3 regions of the Methylobacterium sp. Leaf88 genome follow, and region 3 is predicted to be linked to each of the others. Evidence: riboswitches for the same ligand, from Rfam matches in the RefSeq annotation. Region 3 holds a riboswitch; each other region holds the start of a gene.
What was found. A riboswitch is a leader RNA that binds a small molecule or an ion and turns the genes downstream of it on or off. The one in region 3 is predicted to bind cobalamin.

Region 1 (10,382 bases), on a different contig from region 3:
AGCCCGCCGAGACAGCGGATCACCACCATCCGCGCCTGGGCGATCACCGACTCGACGTAGAGGTCGACCGACATCGGGTGGCGAAGTTTCGCGAGCTTGGCGAGCCGCAGGGTCGGGCCTCCGGCCGAACCCGGCGGGAAGACCGCCGCGTGGGCGCCAGCCATGCCGAAGAGATCCGAATCGGTGAAGGACAGGAAGACGATGTCCCCCGGCGCCTGACCGAGATCGATCGCGGCTTCGCCCTCGTCGAGGGAGACCGTATCGATGCGGATCAGGTGCATGGCGGGCGCTTATCCCGCCAAGGCGGCGGCGACGGCGGCCTGGTCGAACCCCTTGAGGCCGATCACCACAAGGCGGCCGTCGCGGGGCTCGCTGGACTTCCAGGGGCGGTCGTAATGGTGGGCGATGCGGGCACCGACGCCCTGGACCACGAGGCGCATCGGCTTGCCGGTAATCTCGGCGAAGCCCTTGATGCGCAGCACGCCCTCCGTCTCCGCGGCGCGCGCGACGCGGATGGCGAGGTCTTCGGCCGAGGCCGTGGCCGCCACCGGCAGCGCCACCGAATCGAAGTCGTCGTGGTCGTGGTCCTCGCCCTCGCCGTGGTGGGAGGGACGCGCGTCGAGGTCGTCCTCGGCCGCCGCCTGGATCCCCAGGATCACGCGCGGGTCGAGGCGGCCGTGCTCGGCCTCCACCATCTTCACCGCGCGGGGCAGGTGTTCGGTGACCTCGGCCCGGACCTTGGCGCGCCCGGCCTCGTCGAGGAGGTCGGCCTTGTTCATCACCACGAGGTCGGCGCAGAGGAGCTGGTCCTCGAACACCTCCTCGAGGGGATTGTCGTGGTCGACGCTGGCGTCGTCCGCGCGCTGGGCGGCGAGCGCCGCCGGATCGTCGGCGAAGAAGCCGGCAGCCACGGCCGGGCCGTCGATGACCGCGACCACGCCGTCCACCGTCACCCGCGAGCGGATCGCCGGCCACTGGAAGGCCTGGACCAGGGGTTTGGGCAGGGCGAGGCCCGAGGTCTCGATCAGGATGTGCTCGGGCGGATCGGCCCGGTCGAGGAGCTTGTTCAGGGCCGGCACGAAATCGTCGGCCACGGTGCAGCAGATGCAGCCGTTGGCGAGCTCGACGATGTCCTCGTCGCCGCAGCCCTCGATGCCGCAGGCGGCCAGGAACGAGCCGTCGAAGCCGATGTCGCCGAACTCGTTGACGATGATGGCGAGGCGCCGGCCGTTCGCGTTCTCCACGAGGTGGCGCACCAGGGTGGTCTTGCCGGCCCCGAGGAAGCCCGTGACGATGGTGCAGGGGATCTTGGCGACGAGGGTCATTCGGCGGCGTCCGGAAGGGGGGGCGCCGCGACGGGCGGCGGGAATGGGGGAAGGCGGGCGACGACGCCCTTGCGGAATTCCTGCGGCCGGGCCTTCCACGGCACGATGCCGTCCGGCGTCGCGGCATAGAGCGCCACGCCGTCCAGGATGGTGCCGGCCGACGCGACCGGGTCCAGATCGCCGTAGATGTAGGTCCAGCGGCCTTGCGAGGCCACCGCCACCGTGCAGGGGCGCTTGCAAACCGAGAGGCATTCGACGCTCTCGACCGTGATGCCCGGGTGGCCGCCGGCGCTCACGGCGTCCTGAAGCGCGGCGAGCAGGCGGGCGCCCGCCCGCGGCTCCGAGGCGTCGCCGGCCGTCCGGCAGGTGGCGCAGACGTAGAGGGTGACGGCGGCGTGGTCCGTGTCAGGCCGCGGGTCGGGCATGTGGTCAGGCATGGGTCGGCCGCGCGTGGGTCGGCCGGGTCTTGCCGAACAGCCCCCAGGCCCAGCCATAGGCCAACCCGATCACCGCCCAGAACACGAAGGCGATGCCCAGCGAGCGCGCCGCGAACTGCGCGGCGTAGGAGGCCGGCAGGTTCGAGGCGGCGTGGCTCGCCTCCGGCGCACCCGCGAGATGGGGCGCGACGAGGAGCACGATGCCGCCCGCGATGGTGACCGGCGCCCGCCGGATCGCGATGAGGTAGAGCCCCATGGCGGTGGCCGCGGCGGTCATCACCCACCAGAACTGGCGGTCGGCCAGCGGCGCGGCCTCCATCCCGGGGAGTTCCGGCGCGAGGCCGAGGGCGGGGGCCAGCGCCACCGCGAGGAAGCCGCCGATGGCGAAGCGCAGGCCGGTCTCGGGGCTGGGCTCGCGGTTGCAGGCCAGGAGCACGGCACCGAGCAGGAACGCGTAGCCGACGCCGCCCACCAGGGTGGCGAGCGCGGTGAAGGCCATGCGCGGCAGGCCGGGGCCGGGCTGCCAGTCGGGCGCGACCTCGCCGCCCGCCACCGAGGGATCCTTGGTGCCGTGATCGTGACCGCCATGGACGCGGACGATCAGCGAGGCGGGGGTCGGCCGAACGGGGGCGGCGGAGGCCTGCGTCTCGTAGCGCTCGGCCGCGATGATGAGCGGCGAGGTGAGCGCGAGCTGCAGGCCCGTCGCGACGACGGCCGCGAGGAAGCCGGCGACCAGGGCCGCCGACACGAGCCGGATGATCATGGGATTGTCTGCCTTAAGCGGAGACGCTCAGTGGCAGGGGAAGTTCTGGCTGTGGCGGAAGTCGTGCGCCGCGTTGTGCAGCGCCATCGCGGGGGCGAAGCCTGCCATGAACACGAGGCCGAGGCCGAGGAAGGCGGCCACAAGCACGGCGCCGAGGCGCTCGTTGGTGCGGGTGCCGGTCAGGACGAGGGTGTTGGTCGACATCGGGTTCATCTCCTGGCCGCCCCGCCGGCGGCCGTCAAGCATCGAGCGGGAGGACGGCAGGTCTCCTGGCTCGCGGGTCGCTGGTCCTGCCGCCTTCCCGGATCGCTCCAGTGGCTGATGGCAGTCCCGTCTCCGCTCACAGTTGCGGGGGCAGCTGCGGTTTCGAGGTCGCCCCCTCACCGCATTCCCTTTTCACCCCGTCGCCGGGGCACCGTCCGATCCACGCTTCTACGCGGTTGCCGATCCGCTGACAACGCGGCCCGGATCGGATTCCCGCCTTTGACCCGGGACCTCGATTTCGGGCACAGCAGGCCGCATGCCGCATCCTCCACCCAGACTGACCCTCGTGCTCGGCGGCGCGCGCTCCGGCAAGAGCGCCCATGCCGAGGGGCTGATCGAGGCGCAGCCTCGGCCCTGGCTCTACCTCGCCACCGCCCAGGCCTGGGACGACGAGATGCGCGAGCGCATCGCGCTCCACCGCGCCCGCCGCCCGGACGGCTGGATCACGCAGGACGTGCCGCTCGCCCTGCCCGAGGCGGTCGCCGCCGCGACCGGGCCGGTGCTGGTCGATTGCCTCACCCTCTGGCTCACCAACCTGATCCTGGCGGAGGCCGACGTGCACGCCGCCACCGCCGCGCTGCTCGCGGCCTGCGCGGCGGCCCCCGGCCCGGTGGTCCTGGTGGGCAACGAGGTCGGCCTCGGGATCGTGCCGGACAACGCGCTGGCCCGCCGTTTCCGCGATGCGGCGGGGCGCCTGCACCAGCGCCTCGCGGCCCAGGCGGACCGCGTCGTCCTCACGGTGGCGGGCCTGCCCCTGATCGTGAAACCCCAACCCGGAGCCACCCCATGACCGACGCCGACCGCCATCGCGAAAAGATGGAGAAGCGCAAGGCCGTCCAGGATGCCGAGGTGGCGGAGAAGACGATCGAGAAGGGGCTCCTCATCGTCAACACCGGGCCGGGGAAGGGCAAGACCACGGCGGCCCTCGGGCTGATGCTGCGGGCGCTGGGCCACGGCTGGCGCGTCGGCGTGGTGCAGTTCATCAAGGGTGCCTGGGACACCGGCGAGAAGCACGCCCTCACGGCCTTCGGCGACCGGATCGACTGGCACACCCTCGGCGAGGGCTTCACCTGGGAAACCCAGGACAAGGCCCGCGACATCGCCGCCGCCGAGCACGCCTGGGCCAAGGCCCTCGACCTCATGGCCGATCCGACGATCCGCCTCGTGGTACTGGACGAGCTCAACATCGCCCTGCGCTACGACTACCTGGATCTCGAGGCCGTGGTGGCGGCCTTCCGGGCGCGCCGACCGGACCTCCACGTCGTGGTCACCGGCCGCAACGCCAAGCCGGCCCTGATCGAGGCCGCCGACCTCGTCACCGAGATGGCGGTCGTGAAGCATCACTTCGCCGCCGGGGTGAAGGCGCAGGTGGGCATCGAATTCTGATGCGCTTCGTCCTCGGCCCGGTCGGGCTCCTTGTCCTGTCGGGCATCCATCCGGCCTGCGCTGAAACCGCGCCGGCCTGGCCGGCCAGCTATCTCGGCCGCGTCGAGGCCCTGGCGGTGGTGGAGGGCCTGAACGCCCGGCTGCTCGCCAGCCGCTCCGCCACCGCGACCCTCGAAGGCTGGTGCGCCGAGCACGGTATGGCCGCGACGCCGCGGCTCGCGGCGAATCGGCAGCGCGGCGCGGACAAGCCCGCCTCGGAGGAGACGCGCCGGCGCCTGAATGCCGGCCCCGACACCGTCCTCCGCTACCGTCAGGTGCGGCTCGCCTGCGGCGACCACGTCCTGTCGGAGGCGGACAACTGGTACGTGCCCGAGCGCCTGACCCCGGAGATGAACCGCCTGCTCGAGACCACCGACACGCCGTTCGGCCGGGCGGTCCAGGCCCTCGGCACGACGCGGCAGACCATCGGGGCGGAACTCCTGTGGCAGCCCCTGCCGCAAGGGTGGGAGCAGGCGCCGCCCCCGGCGTCGACCTGCGGCGACCTCGCGATTCCCGACCATCTGTTCCGGCACCGGGCCGTGCTGTTCACGGCGGAGCGCGTGCCGTTCTCGGAGGTGGTCGAGACCTACGGGGCCGCCATCCTGGCCTTTCGTCGCGCCGCGCGGCCCGCCGATCCGGCCTGCGCCGCATCCCCGTCGGACGGCCCGCAGCCATGACCCGCGCCCTCATGATCCAGGGCACCGGCTCGGATGTCGGCAAGTCGCTGATCGTGACCGGGCTGTGCCGGGTCTTCGCGCGGCGCGGGCTCGCCGTGCGGCCCTTCAAGCCGCAGAACATGTCGAACAATGCCGCCGTCACCGCCGATGGCGGCGAGATCGGGCGGGCCCAGGCGTTGCAGGCGCGGGCGGCGGGGGTGGCGCTCTCGGTGCACATGAACCCGGTGTTGCTGAAGCCCCAGAGCGAGACCGGCAGCCAGGTCGTGGTCCAGGGCCGCATGGTCGGCACCGCCAGGGCGCGGGACTATCAGGCCTGGAAGCCGCGTCTCCTCGCCTCCGTGCTGGAGAGCTTCTCGTACCTGAAGGCGCAAGCCGACCTCGTGGTGGTGGAGGGGGCGGGCTCGGCGTCCGAGGTCAACCTGCGGGCCGGCGACATCGCCAATATGGGATTCGCCCGCGCCACCGGCACGCCGGTGATCCTGCTCGGCGACATCGACCGGGGCGGCGTCATCGCCAGCCTCGTGGGCACCAAGGCGGTGATCGACCCGGAGGACGCCGCGATGATCCGGGGCTTCCTCGTCAACCGCTTCCGCGGCGATCCCAGCCTGTTCGCCGACGGCATGGCCACCATCGCGCAGGCGACCGGCTGGCCGAGCTTCGGGCTGATCCCGCACTTTCCCGACGCAGCGCGCCTGCCGGCGGAGGACGCCCTCGGCCTCGCGGGCTCGGACTCCGGATCGGCCCGGCGCAGGGTCGTTGCCGTGCCGGTGCTGCCGCGCATCGCCAATTTCGACGACCTCGACCCGCTTCGGGCCGAGCCCGACGTGGCGGTGGTGCTGGTGCGCCCGGGCGAGCCGATCCCGGTGGCCGACCTCGTGCTCCTGCCGGGCTCGAAGACCACCATCGACGACCTCGACGCCTTTCGCGCGGAGGGCTGGGACATCGACCTGCGCGCCCATGTCCGGCGCGGCGGGCGGGTGCTCGGGCTGTGCGGCGGCTACCAGATGCTCGGCCGGCGCATCGACGACCCGCACGGCATCGAGGGTGCGCCCCGCTCCGTGCCGGGTCTCGGGCTCCTCGACGTCGAGACCGTGATGACGCCGGTGAAGCATCTGGCCGCCGTGACCGGCACGAGCCAGCCGGACGGCGTGCCGTTCTCGGGCTACGAGATGCATGTGGGCGACACCTCCGGGCCGGACACCGCGCGTCCGGCGATCCGGCTCGCGGACGGGCGCCTCGACGGCGCGGTCTCGGCCGACGGCCGCGTCACCGGCACCTACGTGCACGGCCTGTTCGCCGACGACCGCCAGCGGGGCGCCTGGCTCGGTCGCCTGGGGGCGGCCCCGAGCGGGCTGGCCTACGAGGCCGGCATCGAGGCGGTACTCGACCGGCTCGCGGATCATTGCGAGGCGCATGTCGCCTGCGACGCGCTGCTCGCCCTGGCCTCGTAGCGTCCCGACGGTTTTAGGCTTGGCGCCGGAACGCCTGCCTCACGACGGGTGCGGCGAGGAAGCCTCCATGATCCCGTCCCCGCCCCGGATCGACCCCGGCCTCGGCCTCGGCGCGAGCCTGATGTTCGTCGTGCTCTCGGCGCTCCGCCGCGACGCCGCGCGCCGGGGCGCGGCGGAAGCCGGCCCGAGCCTCAGGGGGGCGTAGGCGCGCCCCTCTCCGGGATCGGCACCGCGTAGGCGTGCGGCGCCCCGTTCCGAAGGCTGTCGAACAGGACGAGGACCCGGCCCGATCCGAGCGGGACCACGGCCTCGGCCTTGCCGTCGATGACCTTGCCCTTCTCGTTCTCGCCGCGGACCGGCGCGAGGGTGGCGACGGGGGTCAGGGCGCCGGAGGGCAGGTCGACGAGGGACAGCCGAAAGGGAACGGGCAGGCCGTTGCGGGACGAGCCCGTGAGCACCAGCATCCGTCCGTCGGGCAGGATCGTGAGGTCGCGGACGCCCGCATCGGGTCCGGCCTCCAGGGGGATCGTGCCGATTTCGGCCGACAGGGCGGCGTTTCCATCCGCGAACAGCGCCTCGACCGGTACGGAGACGAGGAAGGCCTTGCCCGCGAGGCTCGGTGCCCGCAGGCCCGCGTAAAGGCGCCCGCCCACGACCGCGAGCCCTTCGACGTTCAGGCCGTTCGGCTGCGGCGTGCCCTCCGGCGGCAAGGCGTTCCAATCGAATTCCAGGTCGCGCAGCACGGAGTCGCGCACGGGCGCGGAGGCCATCAGGGCGTCGAACAGGCGGTAGGTGCTCACTGTCTCCGCGGCGGCGGTGCCGTCGGCGTTCGGCCGCAGGCGCGTGAGGATCATCGACGACAGTTTGTACCTGCGCTTGCCCCGGGTGCAGCCGTGCGACCCGGTGACGTAGAAGAAGGGCTCGGCATAGGCCACGGCCTCGCCGTCGAGCTGATCGAACCTGCCCGGACCGCCGCTGCATCGGGATTGCGCGGGGGGCGTGCCCCGGATGGCCGGCGAGGGCGCCGTGCCGAGGTCGTAGGCGGTGGCGCCGGGCGTCAGCGTGGTGCCGGCGAGGCGGGCGAACTGCGCGCCGCGGTTCTCGTCGTTGACCACGACGCAGAGGCGGCTGCCGTCCGCGTCGGTCGGGCGGCAGGCCATGCCGCTGAGGTCGTAGGCCCCGTCGCCCTTCGTCTCGCCGTCGAAATCGCGGGTGACGGTGTAGGGCGTCGGCATGCCCTCGGCGGTGCGGCCGGGGGTCGGAGCGGCGAGGCCGAGGGCGGCCAGCGCCAGGGCTCCCCGTCGCCCGAGGCGTGTCGTCTTCGACCGGATCATGCGAGGGCGACCTTGAGGAGGACCAGGAGGAGGAGGGCGAGCCCGAACAGGAATCCGCACGCCGTGCGGTAGAGCGCAAGCGCCCGTTCCACGTCGGCCGGGGTCGCCTCCGTGCGCCCGTCGCCCATCCAGCCATCCGCGACGCGGGTGGTGCCGTAGGTTCGGGGGCCGGCGAGCGCCAAGCCGAGAGCCCCCGCCATGGCGGCCTCCGGCCAGCCGGCATTGGGCGAGCGGTGGCGGCCGGCATCCCGCCGCACCGCCCGCCAGGCTTGGCCGGGCGAAGCGCCGGCATGGACGGCCGCGGCCGCGACGAGGAGCAGGGCGGTCAGCCGCGAGGCCGGAAGGTTCACGAGATCGTCGAGGCGGGCGGCGGCCCAGCCATAGGCCTCGTGGCGCGGGGTGCGGTGGCCGATCATGCTGTCGGCGGTGTTGATCGCCTTGTAGAGCGCGCCGCCGGGCAGGCCGCCGACCCCGATCCAGAAGGCCGGCGCCACGATGCCGTCGGAGAAGTTCTCGGAGAGGCTCTCGATGGCCGCCCGGCAGATGCCGGCCTCGTCCAGGGTCTCGGGATCGCGCCCGACGATCATCGACACCGCGCGGCGTCCGCCCGCGAGGCCCTCGCACCGCAGATCGGCCGCCACGCGGGCGACGTGGCTGTGCAGACTGCGCTGGGCCGGCAGGCTCGCCGCCAGCAGGGCGAGGACGAGGAGCGCGGGCAGGAGGCCGGCGGCGCCGGCCAGGGCGGTGAGGGTCAGGGCGAGGCTGCCGACGACCCCCAGAAGCACGAGGAGCCCGGCCACGCCCGCGAGCCGGCGGCGAACCGGCGCCCCCCGGTTCCAGTGGCGGTCGAGGGTCGCGATCAGCGCGCCGATCCAGGTGACAGGATGGCCGAGCGCCCTGTAGAGCCGATCCGGATAGCCGGCTGCCGCCTCGACGGCGAGGGCGAGCACCAGGACGATGAGCGTATCGGGCGGATGGGTGAGGGCGGTCCAGGACATGCGGTCTCGGTGATGGCGCGCGGCCCGGGGATGGGTGACGGAATCGCCCATGGCGGCGATCTCGATGCCGCTCGACGCCTCTTCCCGCAAGCGCTCGAGCCCTGGCTGGATCTCTCCACGGGGATCAATCCGGTGCCCTATCCGTGTCCGGCCCTCGACGCCAGCGCCTTCCGGCGCCTGCCTTCGGCCGCCGACCTCGGCGCCCTGCGCGCGGCCGCCGCCGACGCCTACGGGGTGGCCGATCCGGACCGGATCGTCGCCGCGCCCGGAACCCAGATCCTGATCGAGACCCTGCCGCGCCTCGTGACACGCGCCCGCGTCGCCGTGGTGGGGCCTACCTATGCCGAGCACGCCGCCGCCTGGGCCCGGGCCGGCCACGCCGTCGTGACCGTCCCGGGGCTCGGGGCGGCCCGGGACACGGACGTGGTCGTCGTCGTGAACCCCAACAATCCGGACGGACGGACCTGGGAGGCCGGAACGCTGCGGGCGCTCGCCAACGACCTGGCGGGCCGCGGGGGCCTGCTCGTCGTCGATGAGGCCTTCGCCGACCTGGAGCCGATCGAGACCCTGGGGCCCTCCCTCGGCCCGGGCCTCGTGGTCCTGCGCTCTTTCGGAAAGACCTACGGTCTCGCCGGCATCCGGCTCGGCTTCGCCCTCGGCGAACCGGGCCTCGTCGCCGCCCTCGCGGAGGCGCTCGGGCCCTGGGCGGTCTCGGGCCCGGCGCTGGCCATCGGGCGCGCCGCCCTGTCCGATGCGCCCTGGCGGCGGGAGGCCGCCACCGCCCGGGCCGCGGATGCCGCGCGCCTCGATCGGATGATCCTGCGGGCCGGCGGGACGCCCATCGGCGGCACTTGCCTGTTCCGCACCGCCGACTTTCCCGACGCGCCCGGCCTGTTCGACCGCCTCGGCGCGGCCGGGATCTATGTCCGGCGCTTCGCCGGGACCCCCGCGCGCCTGCGCTTCGGCTTGCCGCCGGACAAGGCGGCCTGGTGCCGGCTGTCGCGGATCCTCCGGTAAGGGACGATCAGGCGCCCCTCGGCTCCAGCACGTTCACGAGGAAGCCCGCGCCCGCCAGGAGGATGCCGACGGCGCAGACGCCGGACCAGCCGGCCATGAGGAAGGCCTGGGAACCGGCGAAGGCCCCGAACGCCCCGAACACGAACATCACCGTGAACAGCACGGTGTTGATCCGCCCGCGGGCGCTCGGAACGAGGGCGTAGACCCGGGTCTGGTTGGCGATGAGGGCGGCGTTGAGGCCGATGTCGATCAGGAGGACCCCGAGGCCCACCGCGATCAGGGACCAGGCGCCGCCCGCCCACAGCACCGCGAAGGCCGCGACCACGAAGAGGGCGCCGGCCACCACCATCGGGCGCGGGCCGCGCCGGTCCGTGAAGCGGCCCGAGAGCGGGGCCACGAAGGCGCCCGCGACGCCGATGACGCCGAACATCCCCGCCCCGGCCGCCGTCAGGTTGAAGGGCGGCGCCTCGACCAGCAGGGCCAGGGTCGCCCAGAAGGCGTTGAAGCTGGCGAAGAGCAGCCCCTGCGACAGGCTCGACCGGCGCAGCACCGGCTGGCTGCGCACGAGGTGGAGGATCGTCAGCATCAGGGCGCGGTAGCGCAGGGGCCGGGTCTGCGGAATCTTCGGCAGCGTGGCGGCGGCGATGCCGGTCATCCCCAGCGCCACGACCGCCGCGGCGAAGAACACCGC
Region 2 (10,382 bases), on a different contig from region 3:
ATCCGGCCGGAGGGGTCGCCGAGGCCGAGCGCCAGGGCGCCGTCATGGAGAAGCCGCAACAGCCAGAGATGCGCAAGGTAGAAGAACAGCGGCGCGCCGCCGAAGGTGCGCAGCCAGCCGAGGCTTCGCACCGGCACCGCCTCGAACAAGGCGAGGAGCCCGAGCCCGAGGCCCAGGGTCAGCAACAGGAAGTCGGCCGAGGGCGGGTACTTGGTGAGGTTCACGAAGGAGAGCGCAGTCATTAGGATCGTCGCTCCCGTCTGCCACGGCACCGGCTCGCCGTAGCCGTTGAGGCCCCGGAGGATCACGAAGGCGATGAGCGCCGCGCCGCTCATCGCCAGGAGCCCTTTGCGACGAGGGGCCGGCGCGACCGCTCCGGCGAAAAGCGGCCCTAGGGCGTAGCCTGCCGCGATCACGCCGAACCAGGGCAGCACGGGATAGGAGGTCCGCGCCACGCCCCAGGGCAGTTCGATGAAGCCGCGCTGGTGCAGGATCGACCAGAGGACGTAGCCAGTGTCGCCGAGCTGGAGCACGAATCCGTCGAGCAGGTTGTGGCCGAGCATCACCGCCGCGGCGAAGACGATGAGGGCAGCGCGCGGTAGCCAGAGCAGGGCGGCCAGCGCTACCATGCTGAGGCCGATGGCCCAGATCACCTGCAGGTAGAGGATCGGCGGAGCGAGACTGCGGGTCCAGGCGAGGCTGACCAGCGTCACCTCCATGAGGATCAGCAGGAGGCCGCGCTTTGCCAGGAACACGCTGGTCGCCCGCCGGTCGCCGTGCTTCTGCGCGTGGAGGCTGGCTGAGAGGCCGGTGAGCAGGATGAAGACCGGCGCGCAGAGATGCGAGATCAGCCGGGTCATGACGAGGTCGGGCGGCGTGAGACTGAGGTCCATCGGGTCGCGAACCTGGGCGTGCAGGTAGACGAACTCCCGCACGTGGTCGACGAGCATGAGCAGCATGACGAGGCCGCGTAGGGCGTCGATGGAGACGATGCGGGATCGCGGACTGTGCGCTCCTTCGAAAGTTCCAGGTCTCATCTCGCGCGCTCCGTTCCGATCCGATGCAAGAGCCGGCCGACATCGACTGGTGTCCAGACTGCGCCGCCGCGCGGCTTGCAGATCCCTCGCCGCGTGAGCTCCAGGGCGAGGCACTGGGGCGTCCGCCCGACTTCCCCACGCATCGCGTCGATAATCGGCATGAGATCGAGAGCGTAGCGGCGGGCGCGCGCGGACGAGGCCCCGCGTCCGGCATCCCCGCGCCGGACGCAGGCGGCGGAAACGTCACGGGGCTGGGTCGCCACCGGGCTGGCATCCTCGGAGGCTTCGTTCCGGTTCGGGCGCATCATGCAGGCCATCTGCAAAGACGACGGTAGGCCAGCGCGGTTATGAACAAGGCACCCGCCATGAGACAGCCGAGAGCGACCATCGCCTGATGTTCGGCCGCTACGCGCGGGATGGAGGGCTCGAAAGCCGGCACGGTGTCGTAGGCGGTGAAGTCGAGGCGCGCGGGGCAGCCCTGACACACCGGGACTGGATCGAGGGCCTGGGCGAGAATGCGAGGCTCGAAGAACGCACGCAGGTCCCGGCGATAAGCGGCGCCCGACGCCAGGAAGGCGGAATGGCGCTCCGCGTCGGTTCCCGCCGCCATCTCCAGTGCGCGTGCGAGGACCGTGGCGGGTGACAGGATCACCAGGCGCCGGCTCCAGGCCGCCACCGCCCGGGCATGGTCCCGTGCGGCATCACGGTAGCCCGCCAGCGCTTCGTCGTAGAACGCATCGCGGGCGAGGCGCTTGATCTCGGGCGCCTCTGCCAGCCCCGGCCGGCTTACGGCCTTCGAAACCTTGCCGGTCAGCCAGGCCGCGGTGATCCGTGCGCCTTCCTCACCGGTGTAGAAGCGGACCTGAGCCTGCCGGCTCGCATCAATGGCCGCGATCCGAGAAGGCGTCGGTGCGAGGACATCGACCACGAGGCCGAGCGTACTTGGCAGGGCCACTGTGACGCAGGACCAAGCCAGTACGAGGATCGCGAGGGCGACGACGCCCCCGCGCCACAGGCTGGCCACCAGGGCGCAAGCCGACACCCACAGAACGACGTAGGCGGCCAAGGCCGTCGCGAGGAGGGCCAGCGTGACCGTCCATCCGTCGAGCGCTCCCAGGCCGCCCGAGACGATGAGCGCCAGCGCCGTTCCGCCGAGCACAGCCGTGATGGCGACCAGCGCCACGGCCCCGAACTTCGCACTCGCCACGCGACGCGGTTCGACGGGCTGCGACGCGATCATGCGCAAGATGCCGCTGTCGAACTCGGAGGAAAGCCGCGTGCCGGCGAGCGCGATGACCGCGAGCGGCACAAGGTAGACCAGCACGAAGGCAAGATCGAACGGGCCGAGCCTGAGCCGGGCCGTCGAGCCGGGCTCGTAGGCGGTGTCGTCGAAGACCGTGCTGAAGCCGAAGCTGGCCCGCATGATCGCGGGCTGCACGTCGGACTGACCGGCCGCGAACGCAGCGAGCGGCGTCGGCGGCTTCACCGCGTAGGCAGCCATGAAGTAGGTCATGTAGCCGAAGGCGTCGGTGGGGTCCTGCCAGTAGTTCACCTTGATCGGCGAGGGCTTGGCGTAGCGCTTATGGGCGGCCCTGGCGTCCCGCACGACTCGGTCGGTGTCGGCGGCGGCCTGCGCGAGGGCGGCCCGCTCCGAGGCGACGCGCCCTGCGCCCGTCCACGCCGCCAGGCAGAGCGCCACGAGGAGGGCAGCGAGGATCGCCCAGGTCAGGCGCTCGCGCAGGATCAGGCGCAACTCAGCCTGGACCAGGACAAAGAACCGTACAGTTGTCACGGCTTCAACCTCCGGACCAGGGGAAGGCACAGGGCCACCATCAGACCGAGCCAGAGAGCGAGGACGAGGGCCGGAACGCGTGCGTTGGCTAGCGTGCTCGCGAACGGCAGTGGCCGGGGGACGAAGGGCGGGATCTCGCTCCATAGGTCCGGCCCGGCGACGAGGGTGGTTCCGCCGCGCTGGGGATGGTCGCGGATCTCGGCGTTCATGCGTTCGGAGATTCGGCGCCGATAGGCCTCCGCCGCCCAGACGAAGTTGGCGTGCTGAGCGAAATCGGTGCCCGCCAGCGTCTGCGAGAGGGCCTGCAGGGCGACCCGCGGCGACAGGAGACCGGCCCAGGCCAAGGCCCTGTCCTGAGCCGCGAGGCTATCGAAGAAGGCACCGAGCTCGCGGTCGTAGACCGCGAAGTTGTGTCCCTCGTTCTCGGACATCATCAGGCCGCGAAGGTCTACGGGCAGTTCGTCGGGGTCGCTGACGCCGTAGCGGGCCAGCACCGCGCGCGTACGAAGATCGTTCGCCTCGGCGGTGCGATGGCCACGGAATCCGGCCTCGATCCGGGCTCGGACCTCCCGGTAGGACAGGGCGGGCACGGCGGCGTCGACGCCGACGATCGCGAGGCGGGGGGCCGCGACGCAGAGGAGGACCCAGGCCGCGAGCGAAGCGGCGAGCGCGCCCCGTGCCGTGCGGGCGACCAACGAGACGAGCATCGCGAGCAGCAGGAACACCGCGCCGTAGGCGAGTTGTGCGGCGATCCAGGTCAACAGGCGTGGACCGAGCTGCCAGCCCGCACCATCCTGACTCGTCACCGCGAGCGCACCGATCCCGAGAAAGGGGAGGCCCGCCACGAGGGCGAGGGCGGCAAAAAGGGCTGCGAACCGGGCCGCGAAGAGAGGTCCCGGCGGGACGCCGTTGCCGAGCGCGAGACGCAGCGTGCCTCGCTCGCGGTCGGCCGCGAAGGTGGAGAAGCCCAGCAGGATGGCGGCGAGCGGCACCACGAGCTGGACGATGTCGGCGACGCTGCCGAGGCCGGACCTCGCGAGCGGTCCAGCATCTTGGATGGCGCGGTAGACTGCGTCGTTGAAGACGTGTGCCTCGACCCGTACCATCCGGCCCGTATAGGGCTCGGTACCGGGATCGAGCACGGCAAGCGGTGCGGAGGGACGGAACACCCACAGCCCGAAATGGTCGGCCGAATGCGGGTTCTTGGTATCCTGGCCGAGCCAGCGCGCGCGCTCGGCCGCCGCGACCTGAGCGACCTCGCCGGCGTAGCGCGTGGAGTCCCGCCAAGCCCCGAGGCCCGCGACCGTGAGGAGCACGACGAGGACGGCACCGATCCAACGGAGGCGCGCATCGTGGGCGGTGCGCGCGAGTTCGGCCGCCAGTCGTCTCACGCCGCGCTCCCCGCCAGCCGCTCGATGTAGAGCCGCTCCAGGCCGACATGGTCGAGGGTCCTGGGGTCGATCTCCTCGACGATCCGGCCACGGCTCAGCACGCCGACGCGCCCGGCCATCTCGCGCACGCGGTAGAGGTCGTGGGTCGCCATCAGGATGGCGGTGCCGCGCTCAGCGGCCGCCCGGACCGTGGTGGAGAAGTCCGCGGCCGCGCTCGGATCGAGGCCTGAGGTTGGTTCGTCAAGGAGGAGAAGCCGGGCACGGCGCGCGAGTGCCACCGCGATGCCGACCTTCTGGCGCATGCCCTTGGAATAGGAGCCGGCGGGACGCTCGTGGGCAGGCTTGGCAAGGCCGGCCTCGGCGAGGAGCGTACGGGCGCTCGCCTTCGTCAGGTCGAGGCCCGCAAGCGTCGTGAAGTAGCGCAGGTTCTCCACCCCGGAGAGGCCGGGATATAGCGCCACCTGCTCGGGGATGTAGGCCACGTGTCGGCGGGCACCGACCGGGTCGGCGCCGGCATCGACACCGCAGACCCGGACCGTGCCGGCATCCGCCTTCAAGAAGCCGAGGATCAGGTTGACCGTGGTGGTCTTGCCGGCACCGTTCGGCCCGAGCAGGGCGAAGACCTCGCCGGGGCGGAGCGACAGGTCGAGGCCATCGAGGGCTCGGCGTTCGCCGAAGCGCTTGCTCGCCCCCTGGATCTCCAGGACGAAGTCACCCGCATGGGTGGTGACGTCAGCCATCAGAACCGCACCGAGATCGTGCCGGTGAAGCGCCGGGGCGCGCCGGGATAGACCCGGAAGGCGTTGTTCGAGCTCTCGTAGTAGGTCGCGTCGAAGATGTTCTCGACGTTGAGGCCGAAGCGCATGTTCTCGTAGCGGTAATAGGCCAGGGCATCGACCGCGATGTAGGCCGGGAGCACGAAGCCGGAGCCTGCCGCGTCCCCGGCGCGTTCGCCGACGCCGCGCACGCCGCCGCCGAGGCCAAGGCCCTTCCAGGGGCCCGCCTGCACCTCGTGCACGGCGAGCAGACTGCCCGAGTGGCGCGGGATGTTGATGAGCGGTGCGCCTATCGGCAGCACGTTGTCCTTGGTCACCTCGGCATCAGCGTAGACGTAGCCCGCCAGGATCTTGATCTCTGGGGTGATCTGGCCGGCGGCGGTCAGTTCAAAGCCCTGGCTGCGCACGCCGCCCGCTGCCAACGAGAAGCCGCTGTTGTTGGGGTCGGCCGTCAGCACGTTCTCGCGCTCGATGCGGAAGGCCGCCGCCGTCAGGCCGAGCGCGCCTCCGAACAGATCGAGCTTGGCGCCGACCTCGTAGCCGATCCCGGTCTCGGGCTCGAACGGCACAGAGCGAGCTACCGCGAAAGCGTCGGGGCCGATATTAGGCCGGAAGCTGGTGCCGACATTGGTGTAGAGCGAGAGCGCCGGCAGGGGCTGATAGACGAGGCCGGCGCGCGGCGTCGCCGCCACCCGGGATTGTTCCGTCTGCGTCGCCGTCGTGCGCTCAAGGAAGGACTGCTCGAAGAAGTCGAAGCGCACGCCGAGCAAGGCCTTCCACTCAGGGCTCAGCGCGATCTGGTCCTGGGCGTAAAGGCCGGTGTTGGTGACCCGCTCCAGGTTGTTGCGCCGGATGGTGAGCGGCGGGAGGGCCTGGCCGTAGCGCGGATCGTAGATGTCGAGGCTGTAGGGGCTCTGGCGGAAGTTCGAGCGGTCGTAGACCACGCGGCTGTCGGTGCTCTCGCGCTCGAAGCCGAGAAGCAGGGTATGACCGAGATCGCCGGTGGCGAAGCGCCCCACCACCTCGGCCTGACCGATGGCGGTATCCCAGCGGTAATCGCGAAAATTCCGGTCGCGCAGGACGGTGCGGTTGTCGGCGGCGAGGCCACGGACCTCCGCCGATTCCCCGACCAGCGAGCCGGTGTTGAAGTGGGTGGCCAGCCGCATCTGCCAATCGGCGTTGAAGCGATGCTCGACGCGCACCTGCATGGTGTCCGAACTCTGGTCGGTGCTCTGCCCCGGCTCGCCGAGGAAGCGGGAGATCGGCAGGAAGCCGAGTTGCTTGTTGATCGCGATCACGCCCCGGTCGACCACGATGCGGTTGCGCAGGAACTCGGTCTCGACGGTAATTTTCGTGTCCGGCGTGATCTGCCAGCTCACGACGGGAGCTACGAGGAGCCGGTCGCCATCCACGAAATCGCGGAAGCTGTTCTGGCGTCCGCCCGCGAAGTTGAAGCGGTAGAGGAGCGTGCCGTCCTCGTTGAGTGCGCCGCCGGCATCCACCGTGCCGCGGAACTGCTCGAACGAGCCCCACAGGCCGCCCATCTCGACGAAGCGCTCGGCGGTCGGCTGCTTGGTGACGAAGTTGACGAGGCCGCCCGGGTCGCTGCGCCCGAACAGGCCGCCGCCGGGACCCTTCAGGACCTCGATCCGCTCGACGTTCTGGGTGTCGGGCGGCGGCGGCGAGCCCCGGTTGATCGGGAAGCCGTTGCGGTAGAGTTCCGAGGTCGTCGTGCCGCGGATGGCGTAGCTGAACACCGTCAGGCCGCCGAAATTGTTCTGCTGGGCGACGCCGGGCGTGTAGTTGAAGACGCGGTCGACGCGGGTGGCAGCGAGATCCGTGATGACCTCGCGTGGCGCGACGGTGACGACCTGGGGCACGTCGCGCTGAGGCGTGTCGGTCTTCGTGCTGCTCACCGCCCGGTCGGCCCGGTAACTCGGGGTCGGACCGATCAGGCCGATACCTGGGTTGGGACCAGCACCAGCGACGGTCGGGGCACCTCTGCCATCCCCTTCCACGGAGAGCTCCTCCAGCGTGACGGCCTCCTGCGCCCGTGCCTCCAAGGTGGGTGAAACCGTCGAGAGGATCGCGGCAAGGGCGCAACGCGATCCCCGGCGTTCGGGTCTCCAGCGGCGCTTGGTGGATGCGGGCGGGTTCGGGATCGGGGCCGTCGCGGTGGGCAGGCTCGGACGAAGGGGCACCGGTGCGCTCAAGGTTGTCGAGCGACGGCCGAGCGGGTGCCCTCACAGGATCGGCCGCGTCAGCAGCCGAGCCCGCTCATGCGCTCCGCCGGGACACCCCGCCCGAGAGACGTATCGTGGTGCAAGGCAGGTCTCCTGGCTCGCGGGTCATTGCCCTCGCCTCAGCCTTCCCGGTGCGACGCACCAGTGACCATGAACGGAAAGGGCTCGCCGCTGACAGTTGCGGGGGCAGCTTCGGAAGCACTCTTGCGAGCACCCCGAATTCCCTCTTAGCCCGCGAGCCGACGGCCCGCAGGAACCTTGACGGTCAGACATTCGCTGGGCGCCGCCGCATAGTCAATCGAGGGAACGCCATTTTCCGCAACATTGTAACATTGCATCGGCATGGTTCCGGATGGTTGTGCGTCGTCAGATGATTTGGGACGGTCTGCGGTGTTCAGGAGCGGAGGCTCTGGTCCATCTGGGGTGAGAGGTTAGGCAGCCTGTGCCTGGTGGTGCAACTGGCCGATGCCCGATGGCCTCCACGATAGGCTGCTTAAGAACGTCTTCCGATCGAAAGCAGCCGGACCGCATTTCACCCGTCCCGGTCATAGACCGGACCGGCGGATCTCGACCCAACCCAGTCGTTCAAGCGCCTTCGTGCGGCTCCCGTAAGCGGACGTGTAATCCACCTCTACTCTATCAGGGATGCGCCCTTTGCAAATACACAGTCAGCTCTCGCGGTGTCTCAATTTCGACGTTCAAATTCTTCGTCGCGGGTGAGCGAGGTCATGTCGCGCCTGCCTGTCATTGCGCCAGCGTACGCAGCTCCCCGCGGGCGAGTCCGATGAGGGTCCGGGCGAGCAGCCATCCGATCACCGCCGTCGCGAGCGCGAGCAGGCAGACGGCGAGGAGGTCGATCGCCGGGCCCGGCCGCGCCGTCGCGATCCGCAGGGCCGCGACGGATGCTGCGGCGAGGGGGAAGCTCACGCCCCACCACGACACGCGGAACGGGCAGCTCCACTCGAAGCGGGCGATATGGTCAAGGCATGAGAAAGCTCCGGGATGCCTGCGGTTGTTGAGATACCGCCGACATTCCGGAGCTCGGGCGCGCCAAACCCTCGAGCGAAGGCCGGCACGCTTTCAGAAAATTCGGGAGTCATCGGTCGGGCGATGGCCGGAGCCACCGTCCGATGACGGCTCCGTTCAGCGCGTGGCGACGGTCTTGGGCAGCTTGAAGGCCCAGAAGCTTCCACCCTGGTTGATTCCGGCGGTGGATTTCGCCACTTCGCCACCCCACAGCGGCACGGCCCCGCCCCAGCCGGCGGCGACGCCGACCCATTGCTCCCCGTCCTGCTCCCAGGTGATCGGCGACGCGACGACGCCGGTGCCGACCTGGAACTTCCAGACTTCCTCACCGGTCTTGGCGTCGAAGGCCTTCAGGAAGCCCTCCGGGGTTCCCGTGAAGACGAGGTTGCCCGCCGTGGTCAGCACGCCGGCCCAGAGCGGCGCCTTGTTCTTGTATTCCCACACCGTCTTGCCGGAGGCCGGGTCGATGGCCTTGAGCGAGCCGATATGATCCTCGAAGACCGGCTTGATCGTGAAGCCAGCGCCGAGATATGCCGCGCCCTTCTTGTACGAGACCGGCTCGTTCCAGATGTCCATGCCCCACTCGTTCGATGGAACGTAGAACAGCTTGGTGTCGGGACTGTAGGCGACCGGCATCCAATTCTTGCCACCGAGGAAGCTTGGCACCGCGAAGACGGACTTGCCCTTCTTGCCGTCCTCGGACTTTGCCGGGTCGCCCGGGCGGAAGGCGTCGTCGTAGATCGGGCGGCCCTTCTCGTCGATGCCCTTCGCCCAGTTGATCTTGTTCACGAACGGGGTAGCCGAGATGAACTTCCCGTTGGTCCGGTCGAGGACGTAGAAGAAGCCGTTCCGGTCGGCGGTGCCGCCGGCCTTCACGGTCTTGCCGTCCTTCTGCATGTCGAACGGCACGAACTCGTTGACGCCGTCGAAGTCCCAGCCGTCATGCGGTGTGGTCTGGAAGCCCCACACGATCTCGCCGTTGTCCGGATTGATGGCGAGCCGCGAGGCGGTCCATTTGTTGTCGCCCGGGCGCAGCGCCGAGTTCCAGGGGCCGGGGTTGCCGGTGCCGAAATAGACGAGGTTGCTCTCGGGATCGTAGGTGCCGCCGAGCCAGGTCGCGCCGCCGCCGAACTTCCAGGTGTCGCCCGGCCAAGTCTCGTTGACCTGGCCGGTCATGGTCGAGGGCTTGCCGTTGAGTTCGCCCATGTGACCCTCGATGACGGGCCGCTTCCACACCACTTCGCCGGTCTCGGCATCGCGCGCCTCGACCCGGCCGATGACGCCGAACTCGCCGCCGGACACGCCCGTGATGATCTTGCCCTTCACGATGATCGGCGCGGCGGTGTAGCTGTAGCCAGCCTTGAAGTCGTCGATGTCCTTGCGCCAGACCACCTTGCCGGTCTTCTGGTCGAGCGCCACGAGCTTGGCGTCGAGGGTACCGAAATAGACCTTGTCCTTATAAAGAGCGGCACCGCGGTTCACCACGTCGCAACAGGGCAGGATGCCCTCCGGCAGGCGGGCGTTGTATTCCCACAGCTTGTCGCCGGTGCGCGAGTCGATGGCGTACATGCGCGAATACGATCCGGTGACGTAGAGCACGCCGTCCTTGACCAGCGCCTGGCTCTCCTGGCCACGCTGCTTCTCGCCACCGAACGAGAAGGAATAGGCCGGCACCAGGCCCTTGATGTTGTCGCGATTGAGCGTCTTGAGAGGGCTGAAGCGCTGGGCCTGCGGCCCGAGACCGTAGGTAACGACGTCGCCAGTGGTCTTCGCGTCGTTGAGGATGTCCTGTTCGGTGACTTCGGCGAGTGCCGGCAAGGTCAGGTTGACGCAAAGGGCAGTGACGCCCACCGCCGCCAGGAACTGGTCGCGTATTCTCATGGCATTTCCTCCGCTCAAGGCCGGGCCCGGTTCTCCGTGACCCACTGGGTTTCGCCGTCTCGATGTGTTGGGAAGGCGCCCCTTGATGTCGAAGCTAGAGAAGTTCTCAGAGGATTCTTATTGGCCATTGGTCGAATAGCCGTCGGGTGCCGGGACTGAGGATGAGGTCTTGGCTTTCGGTCCTCGACGATGCTCGGTCGGCTCAATAGCCTTGCGGCGCGGAGTAGGTGACGCCG
Region 3 (10,382 bases):
AGAGGGCGATGGTCGCGCCGAGGCCGTTGAGGAGCCACATCACCGCGTCCCAGGCCGGGCGGGCCTGGAACAGGTTTCCGAAGTCCAGGCGGTGGGGCGCCTCGAACAGCCAGCGCTGGAGCCGGCCGCTGGCATCGAGGCGGTCGAGGAGCGCGCCGGTCTCGGGGTCGAGGTGGAGCCAGGTCGCGGCCGGGTCGTCGAAGCGCACCCGCAGCACCGGCAGCGGCCGGGTGTCGTGGTGGGGATACCAGTAGGCGTCGTAGGCGGTCAGCGTCTCGGTCGCGGCGATGCGGGCCTCCGGCAGGGCGCGGGCGGCTGCGGCGCGCAAGATCGCCTCCGTGGGCGGCGGGACCGCGACCCGGCGGCCCCGGGCATCGGCGGCGACCAGCACGGGCCGGCCGCCGACCTGCGTGAACCGGACCTCGACGATCCCCGGCCGCGCCAGGCCGTCGAGGGCCGCGCGGCCGACCGCGGCCGGGGGCCCGGCATAGGCCGCCTGCAGGGCCGCCGGGGGCGTGCGGGGCGAGAACCAGTGGTTCGGGTTCATGGAGAGCCAGCCGCTCGCCACGAAGCTGAGGAGGCTCAGGCCCCCGAGGGTGCCGAGGAGGTGGTGCCAGCGCCCGAGGCCGCGATAGGGGCTCACCCCCGCGGCGTAGGGCCGGCGCAGGCGCAGGCGCCAGATCCCCAGGGCCAGGCCGCTCAGCACCCCGGCGGTGGCGAGGCCGGAGACCCACAGCACGGTGCCGCGCCAGAGCTCGCCCCGCGCCCGCAGGGGCGTGGGGTAGAACCAGTGCGGGATCGCCCCGAGCCAGTTCCACAGGCGCTCCCGGCGGGTGGTGTCGAGGACGACCGCGCCCGTGCGGGCCGAAACGTAGAGCTCGGTGCTGGCCGCGTCCCCGAGCGCCACCACGTGGAAGGGGCGCACCGGGTCGTAGCGGTCGCGCACCGTCCATGGGTCGCGGGTCACCGCCCGCACGGTGGCGCCCTCGCCGAACGACGCCCGGGCGGCCGCCCCGTCGATCTCGCCCAGGGCCTGCCCGGTCTCGGCCGAGACCACGTGCCGGGCGTCGTCGCGGGTGGTGACCTGATAGACCGGCGCCCCGCCCCGCATGGACAGGCTGAGGCCGCCGGGGGCCGGGTCGAGCCCGGCCCGGGCCAGGGCCGCGTCCGGGCCGAGGAGGACCCGGTCCCAGGCGAGGGGCGCGAGGCGGGACAGGCGCTCGGCCTCCGTCAGGGCCGGAAACGCCACGTAGAGCATCACCAGCCCCGACAGCACCCAGGCGGCGAGGAACAGCCCCGTGGCGATGCCGAGCCAGCGGTGGCCGATGATCAGCCCGCGCTTCAGGGGCTTCAGGAAGGCCCGTTTCGGAGAGGCCCGCATCAGAACCGGACGCTGTAGGCGACCTCGACGGAGCGCGGCCGGCCCAGCAGCCAGTTGGTGCCGACCCCGTTCACCGCGTTGCCGCTGATCGCGTAGATCGTGTCGAACAGGTTGTAGGCGCGCAGCGACAGGCGCGAATCCGGCGTGACCTGGTGGTCGAGCCCGGCATTGACCAGGGTGTAGGCCGGGCGCTTCGCCTGGTTGCCGAAGTCGCTGAAGGTCTCGCCCACGTGCTGCAGGCCGACCCGGGCCTCCCAGGCCGGGGCGAAGGCGTAAGTGACCCAGAGGTTGCCGACGCGCTCCGGCACGTCGATGGGCTGGCGCCCGGCATAGGACACCACCGCCCCGCCGACCGCCTGGTCGAAGGTGTCGTACTGGGCATGCAGCAGCGCCAGGTTGGCGTCGATGCGCCAGGCCTCGGAGAGGTGCAGGCTCAGGGCCGCCTCGACGCCGAGGGAGGATTGCTGCCCGACCTGGGTCGAGAGCGTCGGCTGGCCCGGTACCGCCGAGATCAGGTTGTCCTTGACGATGCGGTAGCCGGCCAGCGTCCACTCGGCCCGGCCGTCCCAGGCCACGCCCTTGGCGCCGACCTCCACCTGCTTGCCGGTGGAGAGCCGGAAGTTGGCGAGACTCTGCGACAGGGAGATCAGGCTGCCCACCGGATCGGTGGCGGTGGCGTACTGGGCATAGAGGGCCAGCAGCGGCGTCGGGTTGTAGACGGCGCCGAAGCGGTAGCTCAGCGCCCGAAAGTCGCGGTCGAAGGTGTTGCCGGTGACGAGGTCGGTCCGCTGCAGCACCGGCGCGTCGTAGCGCACGCCGGCCAGGAGCGAGACCTGGTCGGACAGGATCAGGCGGTTCTCGGCGAAGACCGAGGCCTGGCGCGTGCTGGTGGCGTAGGCGGGCCGGGCGCGGCCCTCGGCCGGGAACAGGCCCGGGTCGTAGGCGAAGGGATCGACGCTGGTGGTGGTGTCGAAATAGAAGTTGTTGGTGTGCCGGAAGGCGATGTGGTTCACGTCGAACCCGGCCAGGAATTCGTTGCGGAAGCCGAACAGGGTGCCGCGGAAGGTGGCGTCGAGGCGGTTCCCGATCTGCTCCTGCTGGTGGTAGATCTCGAGGTAGTCGGAGCGGTCGATCCGGCCGGTGCCGCGGTTGAAGGCGTATTGCTCCACGTCCCGCCACTGGCGCCGGCTCTGGAGCCGGTAGGCGGTGTTGCGGACCGTGACGTCGGCGCTCGGCGTCCACTCGGTGCGCAGTTGCGTCCAGTTGTCGGTCCAGAGGATCTGGGCGTCGCGGACGTTGTAGTTGTTGAACCGGAGGGCGTCGCGGATGCGCCCGTCGACGAGGGGCGTGCCCCAGTAGCGGGCCGGCTCCTGATAGCCGAAATCATGGCTCAGGGTGACGGCGAGGTCCGGCGTCGCCTGCAGGGTCAGGGCGCCCGAGACCGCGAGGTTGCGGAAACTCCCGTCCGGGGCGATCCAGCCCTCGGCGCGGTTGCCGCTGATGTTGAGGCGGTAGGCGAGCGCCTCCCCGATCGGGCCGCCGGAATCCAGGGCCAGACGCGCCAGACCGTCCGAGCCGACCGCCGCGCGGGCCTCGTTGAGGGGCGTGAAGACCGGCTTCTTGGTGACGACATTGATCACGCCGCCGATGGCGCCATCGCCGTAGAGCACGGAGGCCGGCCCGCGCAGCACCTCGATGCGCTCGACGTTCCAGGTGTCGAACGGGAAGGTGACGGTGCCGGCGCCCACGAACAGGCGGGTGCCGTCGTAGAGCTGCTGGATCGAGTTCGGGCCGGAAAAGCCCCGGGCCGTGAAGGCGCCGTTGCCGTTGCCCGGCGCCGCCACCGTGGTGATGCCGGTGGCGTTCTGGGTGACGGCCTCCGCCACCGTGTTCTGGCCGCGCAGCCGCGTGGTCTCGCCCGCGATCACGTCGACGCTGGCGGGGGTCTCCAGGGCCGTCAGGCCGAGGCGGCTGGCGCTGCGGCCGGGGCTGCGCAGGTTGAGCCCCTCGGCGGGCGCCGGGCCGCCCCGCCCGGAGCCCGCGACCTCCAGGGTCTCCAGGGTGACGGCTGGCGGGACCTCCCGGGTCTCGGCCTCGGCGGAGATCGGCAGCAGGCCGCCGAGCAGGGCCGCCAGGGGCAGGACGTGTCGCGACGGCAAGGTCGGGCCTCGCCGCGACCCGCGCGCGTTCGCGGTTCGGGACGGGATGGGGGCGACGGGCATAGGGTAACGGGACGTGGGGCAACCGGACATGGGGCAACCGAACAAGGGCGCGGGCATCGGTCGGGGCCGACCTGCCGTCTCCGCTAGACTGAATGTTATAACATTACAATCGGCAAGCGGGGCCCGGGGCCGGCGTGTCCGCGGCCCAGCCGTCACCGGGCCGCGCGGGGCGGCCGGAGGGAGCATGCGGGAGCAAGACTTGCGGGCGAGGACGGGCATCGACGGGACGGCTGACGCGACGAGTCGCGCGGAGTGGCACGTCACCGCGAAGAGGTCGGCCCGTTCGCGGCAAGCGAACGCCCCGACACCCACCAGGACACCCCGCCCGATGCGTTTCGCGTGTGACCACGACTGACGGCAGGTCTCCTGGCTCGCGGGTCACCGCCCTCCCATCGTCTTCCCAGGCCCGGGTCCTGACGGACCGTTCACCCAGTGACGTGTTGATGAGGAGCTCGCCGCTTACAGTTGCGGGGGCAGCCGCGGCCTCGGGCTCTCGCCCTCACCGCGTTCCCTTTTGATCCTCGTTAAAGAGGAACCGTCGCGGGTAAGCTAGGCCGTTTCCGGCGCCGCCGTCAAATCCCCCGGGGTTCGGCAGCCTGCCCTGCGAAGGGGGCGACCGGGGCAGCCTTGTGCGCATCGGGGGACAAATCCCGCCGTGGAGCGTTGGCCCCGCAGGGAGAACCGGGCTGTGACGCTGTGACCGAGACTGAAGGAGCAGAGAGCACGATGTCCGAGGATGGGATCACGTTCGAGCGGATCCGCGAGCGCGCCCATGAGATCTGGGAGCGCAACCACCGCCCCGAGGGGTTCGAGGTCGAGTTCTGGCTGATGGCCGAGCGGGAGCTGCGGGCCGAGCGCGCCCGCAACGCCCCGAAGTCGGCCGCACCGGCGCAGGAGGACGCCGCCTGTCCCTGACGGCGCCGGGGACGGGCTCGGGGGCGGGTCGCCTCAGCCGCTCGCCGCCACCGCGTCGTGGTCCGCGAACAGGATCGCGTGGGTGAACGGGCCGTCGACGCGAATCGGGGCCCGGACGAGGGCCTTGACGGGGACGTCGCGGACGGCCGCCCAGGCGCGGTAGCAATTCGGTGGGATCCGTCCCCGTCCGGTCTCCAGCTGCGAGAGGACGGTGTCGTATTCGGCCCCGACCACAGTGGCGAGCGGGCGCCGGCATAGGCCGCGCGCCGCGCGCAGGGGCTTCAGGAAGCGACCGCCCTCCCGGCCCGGTTCCGACACCCCCGCCGAATCCGGGCGTTGGCGGTGAGCAGACACGTGGGACATCCCTCCTCGGACAGCATGGGGAGGGCGCGATCATGGCAGTACCGCAAATCCCTCGGAGAGCAGGACCCGGGCGCCTGATCGGAAGGCGCAGGCCCGGCCGGCGCCGCCGCGACGCCGCGGGCGGGGGCGCCGTTCGACGCGCCTGATCCGGCGGCGCCGCCGGGCTAGTCGGAAACAGCCCGGACTGCGCCGTGATCCGTGGATCGGGACTTCCCGTTCGGGAACGCTCCGTTCCCGCGTCGCCTGCGCCCGCACCAGATGTGCCGCGCGCCATGAGGGCGCGGGCGACGCGGTCGGTGCTGAGCGACGGCTTAGGGCGCGATACGGCCCGTGCGGGCGACGGCGATCGCCTTCGGGTTCTTCATCGAGCGGTTGCCGGAGAAAACCGACGATCCCGAACCGCGTGTCGACGGGCCCGCGTTCCCGCCGCGGCGGGCCGCCTTCGGCCGCGCCGGGCACGGGGTCTCGACCCTCATGGTCCTGGGGCTGGGGTTCGGACTGGCTCTAGCCTGGGTCGTCTTCCTCTGTTGGGTCGCTCACGGAGTGCTAAGGTTGATAATGGACTAACGACCGCAGTGCAGCTGAAATTGTGCAAAGCACAAAAGTGCTGTTTATTTCCGCTTGTGTCCTCTCAATACCTAGGTAGTCTGGCTCCCGGTGTCGTTGGTGCGCAAATGCTTCTGATCTGTTTTGCCTCGCTCGGAGCTGCCGCAAGCCAGGCCGTGCGCCTGCCGGGTCTTCTGGTGATCGTATCGCTGCTGGCGGTCGCGATCGGCATCGAGGGGGCCCTGGAGCAGCGTGCCCTCGCGATCGTCCTGACCGATGCGGTCTGGATGCTCGTGGCGGTGGAGGCGTCCTATGTCGCGGCCTCGCTGCTCTGGACGTCCGAGGCCTCGCCCGCCGAACCCCGGAAGGCGTGAACCTTCGGGACGTCCGGCTGAGCCGGCGCGCCCTACCGGAACGGGGGCTCGGGCTTGAGCAGATAGCGGGCGACGATCGTGCCGCCCAGCGCGCCGAGGAGCGCGCCCGATCCGCTGGCCATAGCGTCGATGACCTGCGCGGTCCGGCCGGGCACCCAGCGCTGGCCGATCTCCATGACGACCCCCAGGACGGTGAGCGGCACGCCGATCCGCCACCAGCGCAGCCCGGCACCGTAGCCGAGGACGAACAGGCCGGCGGTCCCGCCATACGCGATGGCGTGCTCGACCTGACCCGGCAGGGAGGTGCGCGCCTCCCAATCCCGCGGAATCCAGGAGAGCCAGACCAGGGTCCCCACGCTCAGCCAGGCCGCCGCGCGGACGAGCCTCGAAAGGGCGGTCAGACGTGGCGACATGCGTGTTCCGAACCTTTCCGATCTGTCCCCTACCCCCACGGGCCGTCCCCGGGGCGGGCGCCGGGGGCGACGGGACCCTGCCGCCGGCCGGCGCCGACGCGGGCGCGCGTTTTTCCCGATGGGGTCCGGTGCCGCTGCGCCCCTACGGGCGGTCAACGGGCCGGGTGGTCGCCCGGCGGTTCGCCTTGAGAAGCTTGCCGATCACGATGCCGGCCGGGACGGACAGGAGGGTCCAGAGGCGCAGGACGTGGAGGAGGCGGAAGACCATCACGCGCCCTCCCCCGCCTTCACGGCAGCGTCATACCCCGCCATCCACTGGGCATGCGCCTGCGTGCCCTCGGCATAGGGGCAGTCCTCCCGGCGCAGGCCCTTGCCGGGGGCGTAGAACCCCAGCGCGTAGTGATCCAGGTTGTCGTCCGGGGGCTCTGTCATGGGCGGGAAGATAGGGCGCGCGGAAGGGCCTCCAAGGGCCCGACGCGTCCACGCCTCATCGGCGCGACGGAGTCCCGCCGGCATCCGCATCACGCTGTCAGGTGGAGAATTTGTCTTTCCCAGCAAAGGCTTCGGAAAGAAATGGCGCGCCCGAAAGGATTCGAACCTCTGACCCCCAGATTCGTAGTCTGGTGCTCTATCCAGCTGAGCTACGGGCGCCTGCGACCGGCGGGGGTTGGTGCCGCCCCCGGTGTGAGCGGGTGTTTAGAGGCTCCTTTTTGCGCTGGCAACCCTGGCCGGACAGATTTTTCGCGGCGGTGCGCTTCGCCGTCCGTTCGGGGAGGGCGCGCGCGGGCACGACGTCCGGCCTCCCGGCGGGCGATCCCCTATCTCGTTCTTCGAACACAGGCTCGTCTCGGTCGGAAGGTGTTCTTTCGCGGTGAAGGGCAGATCTGATGCCGGGATGCAGCGTATGCGTCGATCAAAATTGGTTTTTTGTCGGCTCGTGATCTTGTCGTTTCATCCCGTCATCACTGTCAGGGCAAGGTGGAACATTTATGACAACGCTTCGGCTTGGCCGTTTGAACCGGGATTGCCGGTTTCCATCTTGGAACGCTTTGCGGTCCTCGGGAATTGAGAGGGTCTCTTGCCCGTCCTAGACTTATCCAAGGAGAACGCCGTGAAACGGTCCCTGACCACCCTCGCCCTTCTGACGATCCTCGGTGCGGGTTCGGCCTCCGCCCAGACCACCGTCACCGGCACCCCGGCCCCGGACGCCAAGTCGAGTGCCACCTCGGGCGGCCAGGAGGCCGTGACCCGGCCCAACACCGACAAGCCGGACGCCACCAAGCCGGCCACCGCCAAGGCGGCCTCGAACGCCAAGCTCGAGGAAGGCGCCAACAGCTTCACCGAGGCCCAGACGCACCACCGCCTCACCGAGGCCGGCTACAAGGACGTCAAGGGTCTGACCAAGGACGACAAGGGCATCTGGCGCGGCGAAGCGGTGCTCGACGGCAAGCCGGTCAAGGTCGGCGTCGACTTCAAGGGCAACGTCGCGGCCCAGTAGGCTGCCACCGCCCACCCCTCCCCTCGCCCGCACACAGGAGTTTCCCATGGCTCATCAGACCATCACCGCCCTGTACGACGATTACGACGCTGCCAGCACGGCCGTCTCCAAGCTCGAGGCCGCCGGCGTGGCGCATGCCGACATCAGCATCGTGAGCAGCAACGAGGGGGACCGGCATGCCGGGCGCGTGCGCTCCGCCTCCGACGTGGACGCCCCCGTCCACGGTGACACCCCGGAGAAGGCGTCCAGCGGCGCCGGAGCGGGCGCCACCGTCGGGACGGTCCTGGGCGGCGCCGCTGGTCTGCTGACCGGCCTCGGCCTGCTGGCGATCCCGGGCGTCGGCCCGGTCGTGGCGGCGGGCTGGCTCGTGGCCACGCTGACGGGCGCGGGCATCGGCGCGGCAGCGGGCGGCCTCGCCGGCGGCCTGACCGGCGCGGGCCTCAGCGAGACCGACGCCCATACCTACAGCGAGGGCGTGCGCCGCGGCGGCACCCTGGTGACGGTCCGGGCCGACCAGTCCCAGGCGGCCCGGGTGATGGACATCCTGGAGGAGCACGGTTCGATCGACGTCGACGAGCGCGCCCAGAACTGGCGGGCCGAGGGCTGGACCGCCCCGCAGGCCGCCGCTGCCACCTCGCCGAACGCCATCCCGGGCAACGCCCTGGGCGGGACCGTCGAGGGCCGCAACCGCGTGCGCGCCTACCCGACCACGCCGGTCTGATCGACGCCCCACGGCCGCCCTCCGCGTGGGGGCGGCCCTCGCAACGGCGGACACCCCGGCGGCCCTCGGCCCCGGGGTTTTTCGTGCGTGGACTGGGGAAGTCGTCGAGGCGCGGTCGCGCTGGGCCTCTCCGCGCGTACGCGGGCCACGGTCTCGCGACGGTCTGGGATGATCAGGAAAGGGTGGGTCCCGGAGCCGAAGCTCCGGGTTCTGTTTCGACGGTTACCCTACCGCAAGATGCTTACGCCGCGAGGCGGGCATCCATGACAACGTTATCGTTGGCATTTAGAGTTTTGGCCAAATGCTCGAAACAGGGGTTGCCTGCGTCGAACCGGTCGAGTCCTTACCGACAGCCGCATCGTCCCGCACCGAAGTGAGAGCGAACTCGCGATCCCTTTACCGCCCAGTCGATCCTATTTCGCCCCCATCAGAAGACCACCCGCTGACGTGGATGGGCTTGTGGTGGAGGCGCCGGAGTACTGCCCTCCGGGTCCTGAAACGTTATTACGAACCGGTCATCAACCGCAGGTCCGATATAGGCGAAATCGCCGCGCGGGTCCAGTCGGCGCGCTATCCCGCCGCACCCGTCTCCCGAGCGAACCAATCGGCGTAGGGGGTGGTGTGGGCCATGTGCCGGTTGAGGTCGGGCGCGCCGTCGTCCCACCAGACGGGGCCGCGCTCCCCGAGGCCGCGCTTGGCCGCGTCGACGGCCCGGCGGGCCTGCGCGACCGCGTCCGCATTCCCGGCCGCCTTGCCGGCCTTCACGGCCCGGCGCGCATCCATCAGCGCGGCGACGAGGGCGTCGCGCGCGGCGGGGTCGAGGTCGGGACGGGTCCGGCGCCAGAGCCGGCCGCGCACCACGAGGTAGCGTCCGTCCGGCGTCACGAGCGGCGGTGCCGCTTCTGTTCGTGGCGGAGCCTTACCCCGTGGCGCGGCCACGGCGATGCGCCTGCTCCTCGATCAGGGCTTCCACGGCCGCGATCGTGTTCTCGAGGTCGGCCACGCGTCGCAGGACGCTGTCGGGCGGCAGCATCTCGATCTTCGCGGCTTCGGTGATGAGGGTCCTCTGAGCGTCCTTGAGGCGGTCGAGGAGGGATTCCAAGTCTGACATTGTCCGGCTTTAGCGGATGCCGGGGGCGACCCGCAATGCACATCGGAGAAAGAGAGCCGAGATATCCTTGGCTGATCTCCATGGCTATTGTCCGGCCGCGCGTCGAAATCCCACGCGCGGCGCGGGCTCTGACTTCGGCGATCCTACCCGGTCTTGACGGTCGCGGCTCAGGTAGAGTGGAAAACCACCGTCACGCCGCCCTCCGTCTTGTCACGGAAGGTCTTGTCGCGATCAGGGCCGGCGGCGAGGTCGGTCGACCGCTGCGGTCATCGGCGAGGTCCTGTCGAGCCGGCCCGCCTGGATCCGAGCCGCAGATGGCGCCGTTCGCCGCCTCGACGATCCCGTCGCGGATCCCCGGGGCCCGCCATGGCCGCTCCTGCTTCCCGGGGACCCGGCCCGTGGAACGGCGGCGGCATCGATCCCGTTGGCTCCGCGGTCCGTGCCGGAACCGTCTCCGGCCGGACGGCCCGTCCGGGAAGGCCGCATGCTGCTCCTCCTCCTGTCCCTCCTGCTCCTGGCGACCGTCGTCCTGATGGTGGTCCGGCGGCGCCACATCGGTCGCCTCACCTCCTTCGCGACGCTGCTGGCGGCCGTGATGCTGATGATCTGGATGCAGAACACCGGGCTCCTCCCGGGGAGCCAGGGGCGCTACAGCGACGACCGTCCCCCGACGAGCCTCGATCCTCCGGCACCGGCGCCGCGCGCCCCCTGAGGGGCAAGCCCGTCACAGCACGGCGCCTGTGTCGCTGGATCGCGTGGGATGCCATGGACCGTTCCGGCCGATCGCGCGTTCACCGCTCGGCCCGCGCACGTGTCTTGCTCGGGGGGCTCGTGTATC

Region 1: linked by a shared signal. The riboswitch ahead of ASF20_RS15065 (CbtB-domain containing protein) and the one ahead of ASF20_RS06285 (TonB-dependent siderophore receptor) in region 3 are both predicted to bind cobalamin.
Region 2: linked by a shared signal. The riboswitch ahead of ASF20_RS14225 (TonB-dependent siderophore receptor) and the one ahead of ASF20_RS06285 (TonB-dependent siderophore receptor) in region 3 are both predicted to bind cobalamin.

Annotation. Positions count from the first base shown of each region.
Region 1 is NZ_LMMK01000024.1:153,414-163,795, forward strand. It holds gene cobN (cobaltochelatase subunit CobN) at 1-281, opposite strand, end outside; gene cobW (cobalamin biosynthesis protein CobW) at 291-1,325, opposite strand; gene ASF20_RS15055 (DUF1636 domain-containing protein) at 1,322-1,762, opposite strand; gene ASF20_RS15060 (CbtA family protein) at 1,755-2,525, opposite strand; gene ASF20_RS15065 (CbtB-domain containing protein) at 2,553-2,729, opposite strand; cobalamin riboswitch at 2,767-2,960, opposite strand; gene cobU (bifunctional adenosylcobinamide kinase/adenosylcobinamide-phosphate guanylyltransferase) at 3,046-3,579, shown strand; gene cobO (cob(I)yrinic acid a,c-diamide adenosyltransferase) at 3,576-4,175, shown strand; gene ASF20_RS15080 (hypothetical protein) at 4,175-4,891, shown strand; gene ASF20_RS15085 (cobyric acid synthase) at 4,888-6,342, shown strand; gene ASF20_RS24170 (hypothetical protein) at 6,410-6,547, shown strand; gene ASF20_RS15090 (DUF3616 domain-containing protein) at 6,534-7,676, opposite strand; gene cbiB (adenosylcobinamide-phosphate synthase CbiB) at 7,673-8,674, opposite strand; gene cobD (threonine-phosphate decarboxylase CobD) at 8,687-9,691, shown strand; gene ASF20_RS15105 (MFS transporter) at 9,699-10,382, opposite strand, start outside.
Region 2 is NZ_LMMK01000022.1:176,252-186,633, forward strand. It holds gene ASF20_RS14200 (heparan-alpha-glucosaminide N-acetyltransferase domain-containing protein) at 1-1,037, opposite strand, end outside; gene ASF20_RS14210 (DUF3526 domain-containing protein) at 1,342-2,829, opposite strand; gene ASF20_RS14215 (DUF3526 domain-containing protein) at 2,826-4,220, opposite strand; gene ASF20_RS14220 (ABC transporter ATP-binding protein) at 4,217-4,960, opposite strand; gene ASF20_RS14225 (TonB-dependent siderophore receptor) at 4,960-7,083, opposite strand; cobalamin riboswitch at 7,305-7,515, opposite strand; gene ASF20_RS14230 (hypothetical protein) at 7,984-8,214, opposite strand; gene ASF20_RS14235 (PQQ-dependent methanol/ethanol family dehydrogenase) at 8,383-10,146, opposite strand; gene ASF20_RS14240 (transporter substrate-binding domain-containing protein) at 10,349-10,382, opposite strand, start outside.
Region 3 is NZ_LMMK01000011.1:84,184-94,565, forward strand. It holds gene ASF20_RS06280 (peptidase) at 1-1,381, opposite strand, end outside; gene ASF20_RS06285 (TonB-dependent siderophore receptor) at 1,381-3,495, opposite strand; cobalamin riboswitch at 3,942-4,158, opposite strand; gene ASF20_RS06290 (DUF2934 domain-containing protein) at 4,330-4,518, shown strand; gene ASF20_RS06295 (transcriptional regulator) at 4,552-4,872, opposite strand; gene ASF20_RS06305 (hypothetical protein) at 5,625-5,801, shown strand; gene ASF20_RS06310 (hypothetical protein) at 5,834-6,214, opposite strand; gene ASF20_RS25255 (hypothetical protein) at 6,357-6,482, opposite strand; gene ASF20_RS06315 (hypothetical protein) at 6,482-6,646, opposite strand; tRNA gene ASF20_RS06320 (tRNA-Arg) at 6,789-6,865, opposite strand; gene ASF20_RS06325 (hypothetical protein) at 7,326-7,712, shown strand; gene ASF20_RS06330 (hypothetical protein) at 7,759-8,433, shown strand; RNA gene ssrA (transfer-messenger RNA) at 8,633-8,998, opposite strand; gene ASF20_RS06335 (hypothetical protein) at 9,004-9,318, opposite strand; gene ASF20_RS06340 (hypothetical protein) at 9,353-9,544, opposite strand; gene ASF20_RS06345 (hypothetical protein) at 10,029-10,256, shown strand.